DNA from 3 places in the Leuconostoc falkenbergense genome. Region 3 is predicted to be linked to each of the others. Evidence: a T-box and tRNA genes for the amino acid it is inferred to sense, from the RefSeq annotation. Region 3 holds a T-box; the other regions hold tRNA genes.

Region 1 (6,112 bases), 310 kb from region 3:
TACGCTAAGATGTTAGCTACGTTACCGGCAGCAGAAATAAAAGCCATGATTGATGAAGATGATGGTGCAGAAGTTGTTGGTAAGTTTTCAGGTAAACGTTACTTTTTTACTGCGACAGAATTACAAGAAATTTTGCAACAAATTGAAGAAAATAACGCATAATTTTGAGATTATGTCGTTTTTTTGGTATGATATTTAATTAGTGGGAGTGCGTTCAAAAAGCGCTCATCAGGGAAGGATTTTATACGAATGGCTGAAGAAAAAGCCCTTAATGATCAAATGTTAGCCCGTCGTCAGAAGTTAGCGACTCTTGTTGATGATTTACATTTAGATCCATTTGGCAAACGATTCGAACGCTCAGCAAAAGCGCAAGAATTGCATGATTTGTACGATAATAGTACTTTAGAAGAACTTGAAGCAGGACAACATGAGGTGACGATTGCTGGCCGTATGGTGGCTAAGCGTGGTGCCGGTAAAGTTATTTTTGCGGACTTTCGCGATGTGTCAGGCAAAATTCAAGTTTATGCTAAGCGCGATGACTTAGGCGAAAATTACCCAATTATTAAGCGCGCTGACTTGGGCGATTTTCTTGGTATTAAGGGTATCATGATGAAGACGGAAGCCGGCGAATTAACGGTTTTGGCAACGCATTTGACACACCTATCAAAGGCGTTGCGTCCAATGCCTGACAAGTTCCATGGTATTTCAGATGTCGAAACACGCTACCGTAAGCGCTATTTGGATTTGATTGCTAATGAGGAATCATTCAAAAAGTTCCAGCAACGGTCACACATTATATCAGCCATTCGCGCTTACATGGACAAAAATGAGTTCTTGGAAGTGGAGACACCAATTCTACAAACAGAAGCTGGTGGCGCTGCCGCTCGTCCATTTATCACACATCACAACGCTTTGAACATTGATATGTATATGCGTATTGCCACAGAACTTTATTTGAAGCGCTTGGTTGTTGGTGGTATGGAACGTGTTTATGAAATTGGACGTATTTTCCGAAATGAAGGGATGGATCCTAAGCATAATCCTGAATTTACGACGATGGAATCGTATGCCTCTTATTGGGATTTCACTGATGTCATGAATGAAACCGAAGGTATTTTTAAGGCAGCCGCAAGCGTTGTTTCTGATGACCTAAAAATCACGTACCAGGGTACTGAAATTGATTTATCAAAGAACTTTGAACGTGCACATATGATTGACTTGATTAAAGATCGCACAGGTGTTGATTTTTGGCAAGATATGTCGGTCGAAGAGGCACAAAAATTGGCTGATGAACATCATGTTAAGTACGAAAAGTATTGGGCAGTTGGTCACATCATCAATGCATTCTTTGAGGAATTTGTTGAAGATACTTTAGTTCAGCCAACGTTTGTCTATGGTCATCCTGTTGAAGTCTCACCACTAGCAAAGCGCAATGCTGACGATTCACGTTTCACCGACCGTTTTGAGTTGTTCATCATGGGTGGTGAATACGCCAATGCCTTTACTGAATTAAATGATCCAATCGATCAACGTGCACGTTTTGAGGCACAAGCAGCCGAGCGTGAAAATGGTAACGATGAGGCCGAGGGTATTGATGAAGACTTTATTGAGGCTTTGGAATACGGTATGCCACCGACGGGTGGATTGGGTGTTGGTATTGATCGTTTGATTATGCTATTGACTGATTCAGACACAATTCGTGATGTGGTTTTGTTCCCAACAATGCGTCCAGAATAAATGAATCATTCGATTTATTAGAACGTTTTATGAGAAAAGTATTGACAAATTGCTGCACAATTAGTTATAATTATTAAGTTGTGTCAGCAATGTTATTCCGACTTAGCTCAGTTGGTAGAGCACCTGACTGTTAATCAGGTTGTCGCCGGTTCGAGCCCGGCAGTCGGAGTTTTATGAGAAGTAAACCGCTTGGTTTACTTCTTTTTTCAACTAATAAATAGTTGACATGAAGGGTTGTTCATGGCATAATAAAATAGTTGTGTTAAGCAACAAATGTCATTCCGACTTAGCTCAGTTGGTAGAGCACCTGACTGTTAATCAGGTTGTCGCCGGTTCGAGCCCGGCAGTCGGAGTCATGCCGACGTAGCTCAGTTGGTAGAGCACGGGTATCGTAAACCTGGGGTCGGAGGTTCGAATCCTCTCGTCGGCATATCTACTTATAAATTTATAATCATAAACATGCCCAACTTCTTGTAAATTGAGAAGTTGGGCATGTTTTATACTTACCTAAATCAACAACGAAAGCACCATTAAGAATTGTTGTTGTGGATTGTTCATGATATTGCTTTTCTCTGAATATTCACTGCAAAATTTACCAACTAGCTTTTACTAAAATATTTGTTTGGAATAAAACGCAGTGATCATTTAAGTTGTTGGTTGACATTAGAATGAATGGGATGTAGTATTATCTATAACGATTTTTAGAGTGAAACGAATTGAACAGGAAAGTAACAGTTTATCAAAGCCAAGAAAGCTAACGGGAGATGTGAGTTAGCGTGCGTGCGATTGTGAAAATGACCTGTGATTGGTGCAGACGAATCGGTTTACTGTTTAGTTTGCAACGATTTGGCCCCCGTTAACGGGCACACCATTCGGCTAGGATCATTTCCCGATGCCCGATGGTTAGTGAGCAACTATTTGGTAACAAATAGTCCAAACTCAGAATGGTATCGCGCTTATGGTAAGCCGCTTCTGTATTTATAAAGTACAGAAGCGGCTTTTTTGATTGAAAAATAGCTCGTTCATCGCCATTCTAAAAATCAGGAATTATCATTTAGAGAAAACAGGGAGAAATACGTATCATGAGTAAAACAATTAAATGGGTTGTTGGTGGTGTGGCGGTCGTCGCTATCGCCGGTATTGCCTATGCCAGCTTTGGTCCACAGACCAAAAGTAAAGATCAAGAGACACTGACAGTTGGTATCATGGCAGGCGATAAACGCACAGACAAGCAATGGAAAATTATAAAAAATAATGCCAAAAAAGAAGGATTGACCTTAAAAATAAAAACGTTCACTGATTATACACAACCTAACGCTGCGTTAACATCAGGCGATATTGATGCAAATGCGTTTCAGCATTATATCTTTTTGAATGATTGGAACAAGAGCCATAAGTCTAATATTGTACCTGTGGGGGAAACAATTTTAGTGGCTGGTCGCTTATATTCCGACAAGCACAAATCAATTAAAGATATTCCAGAAAATGGAACGGTTGGTATTTCTAATAGTAAGGTCACTCAAGGCAGATCTTTGTTGGTATTGCAATCTGCAGGATTGATTAAAATAGCCAGTAATGTAAAAGATCCCACGGTTAAAGATATCGTTGAGAATAAGAAGAATCTGAAATTTAAAGAATTAGCAACTGATCAATTGGTTAGAACTTTGCCGGAAGTAGATGTTGCCTCAATTGATCCTAGCTTTATCGTCGGATCTGGTCGATCCATTAAGTCAGCGATATATGTACAGCCAGTTAATAAGAGTACACATGGCGGCATTAATATTATTGCAACAACAAAAAGCAAGAAAAATAGTGTTGCAATCAAAAAATTTGTTAAAGCGTATCAATCCGATAATGTGGCGGACTATATTGATAACAAAAATGGCACCGGAGAAATTGCTGTTTGGAAGGGCGCACCAAAGGTACAGTGAAATAATGGTGAAGACAAGATGTTAAAGAAATGTTTAAACTTATGCTCTAGATAATCAAATGACACTGTCATCTATAATAATGTTTTTAAAAAGAGACAACCTAATTATTTAGTAACCAGCATTGCATAAATAGTCTGTTAATTAATAGTGATTTATATTTGGAATACTAATATATTGTCTATTTATAAGATTTAAATTAAATTAAAGTTATAATGATAACATAAAAATGTTGACAAACTAATTTGATTAGAGTAAATTGTATCTAACGAAGAAAAGATGAGTAGTATAGGCGCGTTCACAGAGAGTTTACGTTTGGTGGAAGTAAGCAACGCTAATATACGAATAATGGTCTTGGAGTTAATGGTAAGATGAGTGATTGTATCAAAAAATCTATTAGTCTTACTCGGGAGAGCCCGATATCGCGAAACTGATTCTCAAGTAATTTGATGATCAGATTAAGGTGTGCTTTTTAACAGGTGCATGAATGTCAGGTGGTAACACGATTATTTAGTCGTCCTGTAATCTAATTATTTAGATTGCAGGATTTTTTTTGTAAATAATTATTGGTTCGATATTATTATTTCAATCTAATGCATAAAATTCAGGAGAAGTGGTATGCAAAAAATAACGCCAACACGCTTTTATAGTATCACTCGTGCACTTAGCCAGCTACTGGGCTGTGGATTGGTGAAAACACGAATGTGTATTGTTTAATCAGGTACGACACTATTGTTGAAAATTAAAAATATGAGGAAATAAACATGACTGAATTAAATAAAAAATATGCATTTGAAACCTTACAACTTCATGCCGGTCAAGAAAAACCAGATCCTGCTACTGGAGCACGTGCAGTGCCCATTTATCAAACAAGTTCATACGTTTTTAAAAATACTAAGGAAGCAGCCGGACGATTTGCTTTGACAGATGCTGGTAATATTTATGGTCGGTTGACTAATCCTACAAATACAGCCTTTGAAGCACGTATTGCAGCATTGGAAGGTGGGACTGCAGCAATTTCTTTAGCGTCGGGAGCAGCTGCTATTACGGCCGCTATTCTTAATGTAGCCGGTGCCGGTGATCATATTGTGGCGGCGTCAACTTTGTATGGTGGCACAGTAGAACTTTTCTCTGAGACTTTGAAAAAATTAGATATTGATGTTACTTTTGTCGATCCTGATGATCCTAAAAATTTTGAAACAGCTATCAAGACCAATACTAAGGCCATATTTTTCGAGAGTTTAGGTAATCCCAAAATCAACATTATTGATTTCGAAGCGGTTGCTAATATTGCTAAAAAACACCATATTATTTCTATTGTCGATTCAACATTTGCTACACCATTTTTAGTTAGACCTTTTGATTATGGTATTGATGTTGTTGTTCATTCTGCTACTAAGTTTATTGGCGGGCATGGCACAACATTAGGTAGTGTCGTCATAGAAAAGGGTGATTTTGACTATGCTGCAACTGACCGTTATCCTGATTTTACCAATCCAACGCCTTCTTATAATGGAATTGTGTGGGCAGATTTGAAAGGCGGAGCGTTTGTTACTAAAATTCGTGCTGAACATTTACGTGATACTGGAGCGACACTATCCCCTCAATCTGCGTTTTACTTTTTACAAGGCCTAGAGACGCTGTCGTTGCGTATTGAACGCCACATCGAAAATACTCGCAAGATAGTTAATTTTTTGAAAAACCATGAAAAGTTGCTTGGGTTAGTTATCCTGAATTAGACGATTCTCCTTATAAGGCACTATCTGATAAGTACTTTAAAAAAGGATCAGGATCAATTTTTACTTTTGGGTTAAAGGCTGGTGAATCTGGAGCTGAAACGCTAATTAATAATTTAGACATTTTTTCACTTTTAGCAAATGTTGGTGATGCTAAATCGTTGATTATTCATCCAAAGTCGACGACGCATGCCCAATTAAGTGATGAACAATTGGCTGCTGCAGGCATCACACCAGACTTGATTCGAATTTCTATTGGAATTGAAAACGTAGATGATTTGATTAATGCACTTGATGAGGCACTGAGTCAGGTTGACTAAAAAACTCGAAGTCCGATATATAAATACTGAACTAAAAACTGCTTAGTGAGTATTGACGGGTGAGTATATTCAAAAGAATAAGCATGTTTTTGTTTAAATGCAGTTCCAGTGTGTCTTGAAATTAGTTATTAGTTTAGGGCGCATCAGTAATGAAATTAATTTGGTTAAGGATTTTTATACATTTCGGATTGTATATCGAGACATAAAAACAGAATGAGGTGAATTATGACGCAAAAAGTGGCAATTATTACTGGAGCGGGAAGGGGAATTGGAAAAGCGATTGCAGAGCATCTAGCAGCTGAAAATTATTTTGTCGCGGTAGCCGATATTGATGGTGTAACAGCTAAATATGTTTCAGAGCGGCTTAATGCTATTTTTCCACAAGTATCTC
Region 2 (6,112 bases), 520 kb from region 3:
AGTTCCCATAACCATATTAACGCCCGAAGCAGCAGCTTTTGCGACACTTTTTTGATGTGCTTCCCAATGGGTTGTGGCACGCTCAATCATCCATGATGGCACCTCATTAGGTCGATCAATAATTCGCTTCATAGCAATCATAGTTGGCACTACTGATGTCCCATGCTCTTTCATCAGTTCAACTGCCTCATCATCAAGATGAAATGCGTGTTCCACCGAGTCCACACCAGCACGAACGGCAATTTTAATTCCCTCTGTACCCTGAGCATGTGCAGCTACTTTGATACCTTTTTTATGTGCTTCGATGACGCCAGCATGGACTTCGTCTTCATTTAATTGTACTTGATCTGGATTTTCAAAATCACCAGCACTAACACCACCAGTAACCATGAATTTAATGATTTGTGCACCAGATTTCATTGCTTGTCGTACAGACTTGCGGACTTCATCTGGCCCATCAACTTCGATACCACCCCCACCGCTACCATGACCTCCTGTCATGGAAAACGCAGCACCACTGGCCACCATCATAGGTCCCTCAATACTACCTTCACGTTGCAAACGCGCCATCTCAATATCTGTCATCCATGATGTACCAACATTGCGTACCACAGTTACGCCATGATGAAGCATATTTTTCATATTATGAGCAGCTGCCATAACTGCTCTAACATGTTCCTGTTCATTATTCACACCAAAATTTGGTTTACCAAATTCATTGTAGACATCAGAGTCGACATGAATATGAGCATTAATCAATCCTGGCATTAGATATTTCCCTTGAAAATCCACGCTCTTGGTCGCACTAGGTCCCGCGCCATTTCCAACTTCAACGTAGCGCCCTGTTTCATTGTTAACAATCACATACTTATTCGTTTCAAAATCACCTGTTTTATCATTGAATCCATTAAAGTTATAGTATTTAGTCGTTGTCATTTTAAATATCCTTTTCTATTTTATTTCCAGTACATATCTTGATAGGCTGGCGAGTGGAAACTATTTCCTTGAAAACCACCAACTTTATCAGTAACAGCATTTGCTGTTACTGGCTGATAAATCGGCACCATATAAGCTTTTGTCTTAGTGAAATATTTATTGGCAGTTTGTAAGGTTTGATAACGTTCTTTAGGATTATTAGCTTCTTTGGCAGCCTTGTCCAAATAGGCATCGTAATCTGTGTCATTAACTTTTGAGAAATTCAAACCATAACCAGATTTTCCAATAGCTAATGGATAGGCAGCATCTGGTACACTAACACTTAAACCAACATTCGCCATGTCAAAATCTTGCTTCAATACTTCTGAAACTAGTTGTGCGTGAGGTTCATACTTTGTATTGATGGTTATCCCTTTAAACTCGTGCTCAGCTGCATATTGAATATATGCACCAACCTTCTTGCTAGTGGAATCATCATCGAACGTCATGTTAAACGTCTCACTTGTTTTTCCAACCTCTTTTAAATAAGCTTTCCACTCCTCTTTTGCCTTTTCTTTGTTAACTTTGAATTGTGTTCCTGCATCTGTCGTAAAGTCAGTTCCCGTTGTTGGATTTGACATCACGCCTTTTGGTACAGCGTTCGATTGTGGCATCGAACCGTCATTCATGATATTAGAGGTAATCGTATTTCGATCAATTAAATAACCAAAAGCCTGACGTAAATGTAAATTATTTGTCTTATTGCTTGTTTCATTAAAATAAATGCCACGCACAACCGCCTGTGGTGTTGCATGATAATACTTTGTATTCTTATACGTTTTAATATAGTCATCAGATATTTGTGCAATGTCTAAATGTTTGTTCTTAAATTCATTAGCTGCGGTCATCGGTGTTTTAATCACACGTACTTTAACTTTTTCAATTTTAACTTGTTGCGCATCCCAATATTTGGCATTTTTAGTAAATGTAAAACTTGAATTAGTCCCTGTCCAGCCTGTCATCTGATAGGCACCATTCGTCACCATATATTTTGAGGATGTCCCATACTTGGTCCCCCATTTTTTATAGTCTTTGGTGTTTACCGGAATAATTGAAGTAGCTAACTTATCAAAAGCTGGTGTAGCTTGTGTCAAAGTAATCCGCAATGTGTGAGCATCAAGTGCTACGGCACCAATTTTGTTGGGAGATATTTTACCATCATGAACATCGTCATAATTTTTAATGATTGATATCGCGTCAGCTGAATTTTGCGATTTTGTTTTAGGATCAGCAATCGCTTGGATTGCAGTAACAAAGTCTTGTGCTGTCACTTTATCGCCATTTGACCACTTTGCATTGTCACGAATCTTAAAAGTATATACTGTACCATTTTGCGTGGGTTTTACTACTTTGACAGCATTACCTGTGACAACGCGATTTCCTTTATAACGATACAAGCCTTCATAAACTTGAGTTTGTGCTTGGGCAGAATAAATATCTGTGAGCATAATGGGGCTCATTGTGATAACGTCATCTTTCATCATCGTCTGCAATGTTTGACTTTTACTATTTTTGTTGTGTTGACCGGGAAAATACATAAACCCAGCTACCACAGCAACCCCAAGCACACCTACAATAACACCTGTTCTCTTCTTCATTGAATTCTATCTCCATTTTAGAATATAAAAAAGCCAATCTATTGTTGGCTCTAATAGTTTGATTGACAGTTTGTCAAAATCATTAGAATACCTGCAACTAGATTGACTTAGCAAAACACTAATAATCAATATGAGAATCAAATCCAGTCGCTTTTTTTATAGCGACTGAAAATAATCAACCGCCTCATTAAATAATAATAATGAGAGAGTTGAGAATAAGAACTGACTTATTTTCGGAGTTTTTTACTACATTTTTTTGCATAATCTGATGCTCCTTCTTATAAACATGTTTTTAATATTAACATTTAATTAGAATAACGTCAATATAATTTCATTAAAAATATATTTAATCCGATTAGATGTCCAGATAGAAGTATACCCTATTAAACAAAAAAAGCTTTGAATAATTACTCATTCAAAGCTTTCATAAATTATGCCGACCGCCGGGCTCAAACCGGCGACCCCCTCATTACTAGTGAGGTGCTCTATCAACTGAGCTAGGTCGGCAGATCAAAGTACTCAAGTATTATATCAAATAATACCAGATACCTCAATATAATAATATGGCGGCGACCATATTATACGGGTGACAGGAATCGAACCTGCACGGATTTCTCCACTGGAACCTAAATCCAGCGCGTCTGCCAGTTCCGCCACACCCGCATATCTAACACAACCCTTTAATTTTACTGGAAAAATGATTATACGTCAAGCGTTTATTTACCTTTGATCACAAATAAGCGTAACATAGAAGTAGCGAGGAGAAACAACAAATGACAAAAAGAAACGTTACAACAGTAATCGAAGCAAAGCACAACATTGAATTATTATACTTATCGCTACAATCTAAGCTTATTGTCCCAGGTATTCGCGATATCACTGATATTCTATTACAAGTTAACAAACAAATAGACACCAGTAAAAACCCAGAGGCTTTAATAAACAGAATGGTTAATTATATCCGTATCACGGCCTCGTCTGAAAAACTTCATTTTTCAAAAGCTGATGAAAAACTGATTATTGATTTAGGCGTGATCGGACAACAAGCTGGTCTGAATGGCCAATATATGGCCGATTTTTCTGATAAATCACAATTTTATAGTTACGCTGACACATATAGATAGATTGTAATTAGTTAGCCACTTTCATCATCAAAAAAGAATCGATACACTATTTTCTGTATCGATCCTTTTAATGTTCATAGTCCTATTTTAGTCACAATCATTAGGCTTTTTGTTTTAAATCACGTTCTCTTACTAACAAATCAAGTAAAATCCCATTTTGCACCAACGCTTGCCACATCCCCGGTGTGTATTTTTCACCGCGAATAATCGCTGATACAATTGCTCTTATTAAGCTATAATCCTGAGACGTATTCGCTAATTGGGCTACATCTGCCTCTGCCAAACCTTCATGAAATTGATGTTGGCGCAACGTGCGATCAAAATTTCTATCATATTCATCCGACTTAAAATAACTTTGCGCAAACGTCAAAATATCAGCCGTATAAGACGGGTATGTCGTCTCATGCCATGGAATTGCTTGCCCTTTTGCCTGCCGTAAAATACTAATATTTTTGTCAAAATCAAATGCTTGCATTGCGATACCTCTTTCTATGGTATGATTATATCACTTATTTTTAGTAAGTTCACGCATTTGTGTGCCAAATTTGATGACAGTTCTGAGCACAGCATAGACTGGCACCACCAAAATCATGCCAACGATACCTTTCAAGTTACCCGCTACCATCAGTAAAATCATGATTGTCAGCGGATGAATCTGTAATGATTTACCAATCACATTTGGATAAATAAAGTTGCCATCCAATTGCTGAACAACTGTCATGACCACTAATACCAAAATCATTTGCTTCCAAGATTGCGTTCCTGCCACTATTAAGGAAGGAATGACACCAATCCAGGGACCTACATAAGGAACAATATTAGTAATGCCGGCGATGACCCCTAAAAGCCAAGCATAAGGTTGACCGATGATTAGGTAGCCAATCGCCATTGCCACCCCGACAAACAGCATCTCGATTGCTTGACCAGAAATATACTTTTCAATCGTGTGGTCCATCTTATTTGTCAAATCTGCGACATTATCAGCAAAACGATCGGGAAAAAGACGTTGTAAAGCTGGTAGGAGACGATTACCGTCACTTAACATATAGAATAAAACAACCGGTATTGTCACTAAATTAATGGTCACTGACGTGATTGTTGAAATCACATTGCCTAGCGTCCCCGCCGTAATAGTCAAAAACGAAGCTGCATACTTTCCAACAGCGCTTTTCACCTCATCAACATCAATCGACAAATGCAAACTGTTAAACCATTTACTTTGCAACGTATCATTAACATAAGATTGGACCGTCTTAGCAAATCCCGGCAAAGCATTGATCAAATTGGTCATTTCACGAACCAAGGTTGGCACCAGCAATATTAAAGCCCCACCAATCACAGTCAAAAACAGCACAAATGTTATGATCACTGCCAGTTGATGTGGCATTTTATGATTTTTAATGGTGATTTTTTCAAGTAAGGTCAAGATTGGTTTCAAGACATAATACAAAAAGCCGGCCACAATTAACGGAACGAATACCGTTGAAATGAAAACTGATATCGGCTGCATCAAAAAATCAAACCGTGACACAATCCAAATTAGTGCCGACAGTGCTAATAATTCTATTGTCCAAAAAAACAAATTTTTATATTTCAGATTCGGAAACATTTAATTTCTCCAGCAATTTATATTGTAATTTTGGCAGACTTAATGCTGCCAATTCTTCTTGATTAAAGTATTTTTGCCGTGAATCCGGCGTAATCGGTGTCGATTTGACCAACCAAATTTCCCAACGGCGATGTGTGAAAATATGAACCACGGGCTTAATATTGAGCATGTTGCCTTGAATATCTTCCACACTATTAATTGGTGTTAGTGGGAACGTCCAAAAATTAGCTAACAATCCTGTTTCTGGCCTTTGTTCTAAAAGTAGAGCGCCATTTTTCTCATAAACATGAGCGACAAACAGTTGCTTGACTGGTTTTGGTTTGGGTGTTTTAACCGGATAATGACTTTCAACACCATCACGATAGGCCGCATTAAAAGATTGGACTGGTGAATGTTGCGTGTCAGCGTTTTTAGCGGACATATAGCTAGCACCTAAGTCCATAATTGCCTGATTAAAGTCCCCCGGTCGTTTAGGATCAACAATTGGCAAAATGGCATCATAAAATATTTGCCGTGACTTAGGCTGTGCAATGTCTGCATCAATCTTTAATAAACGACTAAACACACGATATTGATTACCATCAACCGCTGGTACCACTTCGCCAAAACTGATTGAAGCAATCGCAGCAGCCGTGTATGGCCCAACGCCCGGCAAAGTCTGCAACTCTTTACTTGTCGTCGGCCACTCACCATCATATTCACGAACAACATACTGCGCTGCTTTTTGTAAATTGCGCGCCCGCGAATAATAACCAAGTCCTTCCCATAATTTTAACACAACTTCCTCAGGTGCCTGTGCTAAAGCG
Region 3 (6,112 bases):
CCAAAACCTTTGGCGCAATAACCAAGAAACCATCCGGCATATAATTGTCTGATTGAGGATAACGCATATAAGCAATCAAAATAAGCACATAAATCATCAAAAACAGATCTGTGGATGCACTTGTCACAAAACTAAAAGCGTTTGTAATCGTTGGAATTAATGAAATAATTGCAGAAAATGCAATCATTAGAGATGTAAACAAAATTGCTCTCACCGGTAATTTAGCATGAGACATTTTGCGGAATGGTTTTATAAATGAGGCTTTTGACTGATAGGCCAAGGCATAAAAATTTCGACTAGCACTAAATAACACCGAATTCAAAGCCGATGCCGCACTAGTTAATACGACAAAGTTTACCAAAGCTGCTGCCCATTTAATCCCAGCCAATTGGAATATCATAACAAACGGGCTTTGATTAGCAGGAATTTTTTGCCAAGGATAAATCGTCATAATAATGAATAATGCACCCAGGTAAAAGAACAGAATTCGCCACGGGATTTGATTAATTGCTTTTGGCAAGACAGCACGAGGGTTCTCAGTTTCTGCCGTTGTCATACCAATAAATTCCATTCCAACAAAGGCAAACATCACCATTTGAAAAGCATTAATAAAGTTACCAACACCATTTGGAAATAGGCTAAAATGATGCCAGACATTACTGAATGCAACATCACCAACCGTCGTTTTAAAGCCCGTCAAAGCCATGATGATACCTGTGGCAATCAGTGCCAAAATAGCTACGATTTTAATCATTGCAAACCAAAATTCCGTTTCACCATACAAAGCAACCGTAACCAAATTAACACATGTCAATAATACCAAAATCACGACTTGAATCAGCCAACTTGGCAAATCTGGTAGCCAAAACTGAATGTATTTTGCAACAGCTGTCAACTCAGCCATGCCCATAAATACAATTGTTAGCCAATACGACCACCGTGCAAAGAAACCCGCGCGATTACCAATATACTTGGTAATAAACGTGATAAAAGTGTGCTGCGTTGGATCTGCATATAGCAACTCGCCAATCGCACGCATCATAACAAACATAAAAAATCCAATGATTAGATAAACGAACAGTATGGACGGCCCAGCAAAATGAATTGAATTTCCAGCACCCATAAACAAACCTGTCCCAATTGTGCCGCCAATAGCAATTAATTGAACGTGTCTATTTTTCAAACCATGTTGCTGCGGTTGATGACTCTCTTTTGTCTCTGACATATTAATATTTTACTTCTCCTCTTACTGCAAAGCACCCTGCGAAATTCGTAGGGTGCTTTTGTTAACAACGCCATAATTGAACTTTTTAATCGTTTACTTCACGTGAATAGTGTGAAACATCAGTCAATATGATGTTTTGGAAATCTTCAAATGACATGGTTTGTGTCTTGTCTTCCCCATACTTACGGACTGTGACAGTTTGACCATCCACTTCAGAATCACCTAGAACCAAAGTATATGGAATTTTGTTCGTTTGTGCCTCACGGATTAAATAGCCCATCTTGGCATCCTTTGTCTCAACGTGTGCACGCAAGCCAGCGGCTTGCAATTTTTGTTGAATATCTCGAGAATACTCACCATGCGCATCAACATTAACGGGAATGATTTGCACTTGTAATGGTGCTAACCATGTTGGGAAAGCGCCCTTATACATTTCAATCAAGTAAGCTGTAAAGCGCTCCATTGTGCCCACAATACCACGGTGTAACATAACCGGACGATGGTTAGCTTGTCCATCAGCACCAATATAAGTCAAATTAAAACGTTCTGGTAACAAGAAGTCCAGTTGAATGGTAGACATTGTTTCTTCACCACCCAATGCTGTTTTAGTTTGGACATCTAATTTTGGACCGTAAAAGGCAGCTTCACCTTCTGCTTCAAAGTAATCAAGGTTAAGATCATCCATTGCGCGTTTCAATTGCGCTTGAGACTTTTCCCACATGTCATCATCATCAAAATACTTTTCTGTATTTTTAGGATCACGATACGACAAACGGAAACGATAGTCAGTGATGTCAAAGTCACGGTAAACTTCCATCATCATTGTCAAAATTGACTTAAATTCTTCTTCAAGCTTTTCAGGTTCCACAAATGTATGCCCATCGTTTAAAGTCATTTCACGAACGCGTGACAATCCTGTCAAAGCCCCTGATTTTTCATAACGATGCATCATACCTAGCTCTGCAATGCGCATTGGCAATTCTCGATATGAACGTGGCTTATGCTTGAAGACCATAATATGTGAAGGACAATTCATTGGGCGCAACTCTAGGAATTCGCCATCACCCATATCCATTGGTGGGAACATATCTTCACGATAGTGATCCCAATGCCCCGACGTTTTATACAAATTCAGGTTCGACAACACTGGTGTATAAACATGTTGGTAGCCATTTGCTAATTCTTTGTCGATAATATAACGTTCAACTTGTCGACGAATAGTTGCACCATTTGGTAACCACACTGGCAACCCAGAGCCAACTTCTTGACTAGTAAAGAACAAGTCTAGATCACGACCAATGGTACGATGATCACGTTCTTTAGCTTCTTCACGACGTTTAACCTCAGCATCGACGTCCGCTTGTTTCCATTCAGCAATACCATAAATACGTTGCATCATTGGATTAGATGATTTACCACGCCAGTAGGCTCCGGCAACTGAAGTTAATTTGAAATGTTTTACCCAACCTGTTGATGGCACAAGTCCACCTTTGTCTAATTCAACATGATCGCCTTGAACAGCAATTGTGATTTTCTCATCGGCTGGCAAATCATTAATGAGTTCAATCTTGTATGGATCATTTTTAAATAATGTCAACGCTTCGTCACGTGAAATTTCACGTGATACAATTGGCAAATCTTCTGCAACAATCTTGTGCATCATGGCTTCAATTTCCGCAAAATCGTCAATTGAAACTTGATTACCTGAACCGTTATCAGTGTCGTAATAAAAGCCATTATCAATAAATGGTCCAACACCAAAGTGCATATTAGCAAACTTAGGAATGCGTTTTAAGGCTTGCGCCAACAAATGAGATGCTGAATGACGTAAAAGTTCCAACGCTTCATCATCACTTGTCGTAATTAATGCGAATTCGCCATCATTTTCAATCGCATCATTCATGCCAACATATTGACCATTCAACTTAGCGGAAACTGCTTTTTTGGCCAAAGACTTTGAAATCCCAGCTGCAACCTCAATTGGCTTTGTACCTGCTGCAAAAGATTTTACAGCACCATCTGGAAATGTTAATTGAATTTCTGTCATATACTTTCCCTCTTCATCATAAATAATCAAATTACGTTTCGAAACCCTGCGCAACACTTGAAAAAAGCGTCCCTCTGAGCCAAAAGGCTCAAAGGGACGCTTTACCGTGGTACCACCCAAGTTTTGCATCATAAGATGCAACTTAAATGACAATTAACGGCGTCACCCGAATGAATTTCGTTACCTACTTATCACCACTCAAAGGTAGTCTATCAAACTTACGCTGTTCATTTCCACCAAACATGAACTCTCTTTAAACGCACAGTAATCAAGTTGTCCTCATCAAAGTTTCTAAAAACAATCTTAGCACTGTTTTAGAACTTTTGCAATTTATTTTTTCAAATCCACTAATACCTGCTTCAAAGCATCATGGGCAACGTCATCATGATCAAGAATACCATTGTCATATACGTTTTGTAATGCTGCTATTTGTTCTTTTGATAATGCCATTATATTACTCTCCTTTTATATCACTTGTTTTACACTTACTGTTCAATACCGGAACTGCCATCCGAAACATTGACGTGCCGCGGTCTTGAACCATCAGCTGGGCCAATATAGCCACTTGCTTCTAAGTCATCAATTAATCTGGCAGCTCGATTATACCCAATTCTAAATCGTCGTTGTAATAACGAAGTCGATGCCTTTTGTTGTTCAATCACAAATTGCAATGCGTCTTGGAACAATTCATCTTCACTGTTACCATCCGATATATCACTACCATCTTGCGCAACTTCTTCATCTGTCACCGTCATAGCTTCAGAATACTGGACTTCTTGCTGCGCTTTAACAAATTCTACCACACTAGTAACATCAGCGTTACTAATGAAGGCACCTTGCACACGTTGTGTTGGCTTACCAGGTGGCGCAAAAATCATATCACCTCTGCCTAACAGCTTTTCTGCACCGTTACTATCCAAAATCGTACGTGAATCAATGCCTGAAGCCGTTCTAAAAGCAATTCTACCAGGAATGTTACTTTTGATAGTCCCATTGACCACTTTAACATCTGGACGCTGAGTAGCCAAGATCATATGAATTCCAGCAGCTCTGGCTTTGGCACCTAATCGTGCAATTGAAACCTCAATTTCACTACCAACCGTACTCATTAAATCTGCAAACTCATCAACAATTGCGACAATGTAGGGCATTTTTTGCATGATAGGCTCACCTGTTGCAATAGCACCAGCATTTTGTTTATCAACCGCAGCGTTATATTCACCGATATTCCGTTTGCCAAATTGCGCTAACAATTTGTAACGATTTTCCATTTCGTCAACTACTTTTTGCAATGATTTGGCAGCTTTTCTTGGCTCAGAAACAACTGGTGTTAGCAAATGTGGGATCCCATTGTAAATCGATAATTCAACTACCTTCGGATCAACCATCATCAATTTAACTTCATTAGGCTTAGCACGAAGTAGAATTGAAATGATAATGCCGTTGAGTCCCACAGATTTACCAGATCCTGTTGAACCGGCAATCAATAAATGTGGCATGGCTGATAAATCGGCCATAATAATATTACCTGTAACATCTCTGCCAAGTGGCACATTTAGTGGATTATCATCAAACGGTGCATGTTCAATCATATCTCGGAATCCGACAGTTGCTTGTGTATCATTTGGTACTTCAATACCAACATATGGTTTTCCTGGAATCGGTGCCTCAATACGTATTGATTTAGCCGCCAAGGCTAACGCCAAGTCATCTGCCAAATTAGCAATGCGGTTAACTTTAACTCCCTGTCCAGGTTTTAATTCATACTGCGTAACGGTTGGTCCCAATGAGACACTGGTCACTTCCGCTTCCACACCAAAACTTTGTAATGTGTCATGAACTAGGCGTGACTTTTCAGTCAAACTTTTAAATTCTTTTGTTTGATCCGCCGGAGGTACCTGTGTCAACAATTCTGCTGATGGCAGTTGATAATCTGGATTATTTGCTTCTGGTGTATCGGTCGCTAGCGATACTTCTTCATCAGCCTCTGATAATGTTGTGGCAGGTGTTACCACTTCCTCTGACGGTTTATTTTCATTATTCGTTACTGGACCATTCCACTTAATTTCTGGTTCAATAAATTCGTGGCTTTGAGGCAACTCGTCAGTAACCTTTTCAGCCTGATTGTCCATTTCTGACGCAGCCGAATGATCAACACCTAATGGATTATCGCCATAATCAGTAATATCTTTTTTACGTCCGTTTTTATTGAAAAAAGGCTCACGTTTAGGGGCGTTAGCCCGTTGTTCTTGAATATATGCCACACCCGCTTGTGCCTTCTCAACACTTTTTTCAGCAATATCACGAGCTGGAATTCGGAAAAATATAATCACACCAGCAAATAATAACAATGTCGTGACAATCCAAGTACCAACATTTGACATTAACATGAACAACACATGGTATATTGCCGCACCAACAACGCCACCCCCAAGTGGTGTGTTAGCTGCTTGATTCGCAAAATCTTGCTTGATAATACGAATGACTTCATTTACATATCCTGTACCATCTTGCAACGTATAAGTAAAGAACAGTAACGAAGAAATAACTTCAATGGCAATAAATGCCATACCGGCTCCCATCCAAAAATGTCCAGCGATTTTAGGCAACTTTCGCATGAGCATATAATATAGCATCCCGACTGTTAAGGGAACAATAATTGCAAAATAAACGTTACCAAAGAAAAAGCGGAAAATATTCGCTACAAAAATGCCAATCAAGCCCAGCTTAAAAGTACCCAAAACACCTAGAATAGCGCTAATTAATAACGTCAAATTTCTAGCAAGTGGATGTTGCTGTTTTTTTGAACGTGAACTGGTTGTTCGTCGTTTTCTGGTTGT

Evidence for each region. A T-box is a leader RNA that pairs with one kind of tRNA and senses whether it is charged. The one in region 3 lies ahead of thrS (threonine--tRNA ligase), so its partner is inferred to be a tRNA-Thr.
Region 1: it encodes a tRNA-Thr, which carries the amino acid that the T-box ahead of thrS (threonine--tRNA ligase) is inferred to sense. The anticodon was not compared.
Region 2: it encodes a tRNA-Thr, which carries the amino acid that the T-box ahead of thrS (threonine--tRNA ligase) is inferred to sense. The anticodon was not compared.

Annotation. Positions count from the first base shown of each region.
Region 1 covers NZ_CP174386.1:389,719-395,830, forward strand. The annotation lists gene hslO (Hsp33 family molecular chaperone HslO) at 1-162, shown strand, start outside; gene lysS (lysine--tRNA ligase) at 250-1,737, shown strand; tRNA gene ACI3ES_RS02010 (tRNA-Asn) at 1,834-1,906, shown strand; tRNA gene ACI3ES_RS02015 (tRNA-Asn) at 2,018-2,090, shown strand; tRNA gene ACI3ES_RS02020 (tRNA-Thr) at 2,095-2,167, shown strand; gene ACI3ES_RS02025 (MetQ/NlpA family ABC transporter substrate-binding protein) at 2,820-3,668, shown strand; T-box leader at 3,928-4,190, shown strand; partial or broken gene ACI3ES_RS02030 (O-acetylhomoserine aminocarboxypropyltransferase/cysteine synthase family protein) at 4,430-5,721, shown strand; gene ACI3ES_RS02035 (acetoin reductase) at 5,947-6,112, shown strand, end outside.
Region 2 covers NZ_CP174386.1:173,298-179,409, reverse strand. The annotation lists gene ACI3ES_RS00910 (amidohydrolase family protein) at 1-936, opposite strand, end outside; gene ACI3ES_RS00905 (peptide ABC transporter substrate-binding protein) at 957-2,573, opposite strand; tRNA gene ACI3ES_RS00900 (tRNA-Thr) at 3,008-3,080, opposite strand; tRNA gene ACI3ES_RS00895 (tRNA-Leu) at 3,155-3,236, opposite strand; gene ACI3ES_RS00890 (bacteriocin immunity protein) at 3,347-3,697, shown strand; gene ACI3ES_RS00885 (DUF6508 domain-containing protein) at 3,798-4,172, opposite strand; gene ACI3ES_RS00880 (AI-2E family transporter) at 4,203-5,306, opposite strand; gene mutY (A/G-specific adenine glycosylase) at 5,284-6,112, opposite strand, start outside.
Region 3 covers NZ_CP174386.1:695,245-701,356, reverse strand. The annotation lists gene ACI3ES_RS03470 (amino acid permease) at 1-1,225, opposite strand, end outside; gene thrS (threonine--tRNA ligase) at 1,311-3,272, opposite strand; T-box leader at 3,362-3,567, opposite strand; gene ACI3ES_RS03460 (DNA translocase FtsK) at 3,758-6,112, opposite strand, start outside.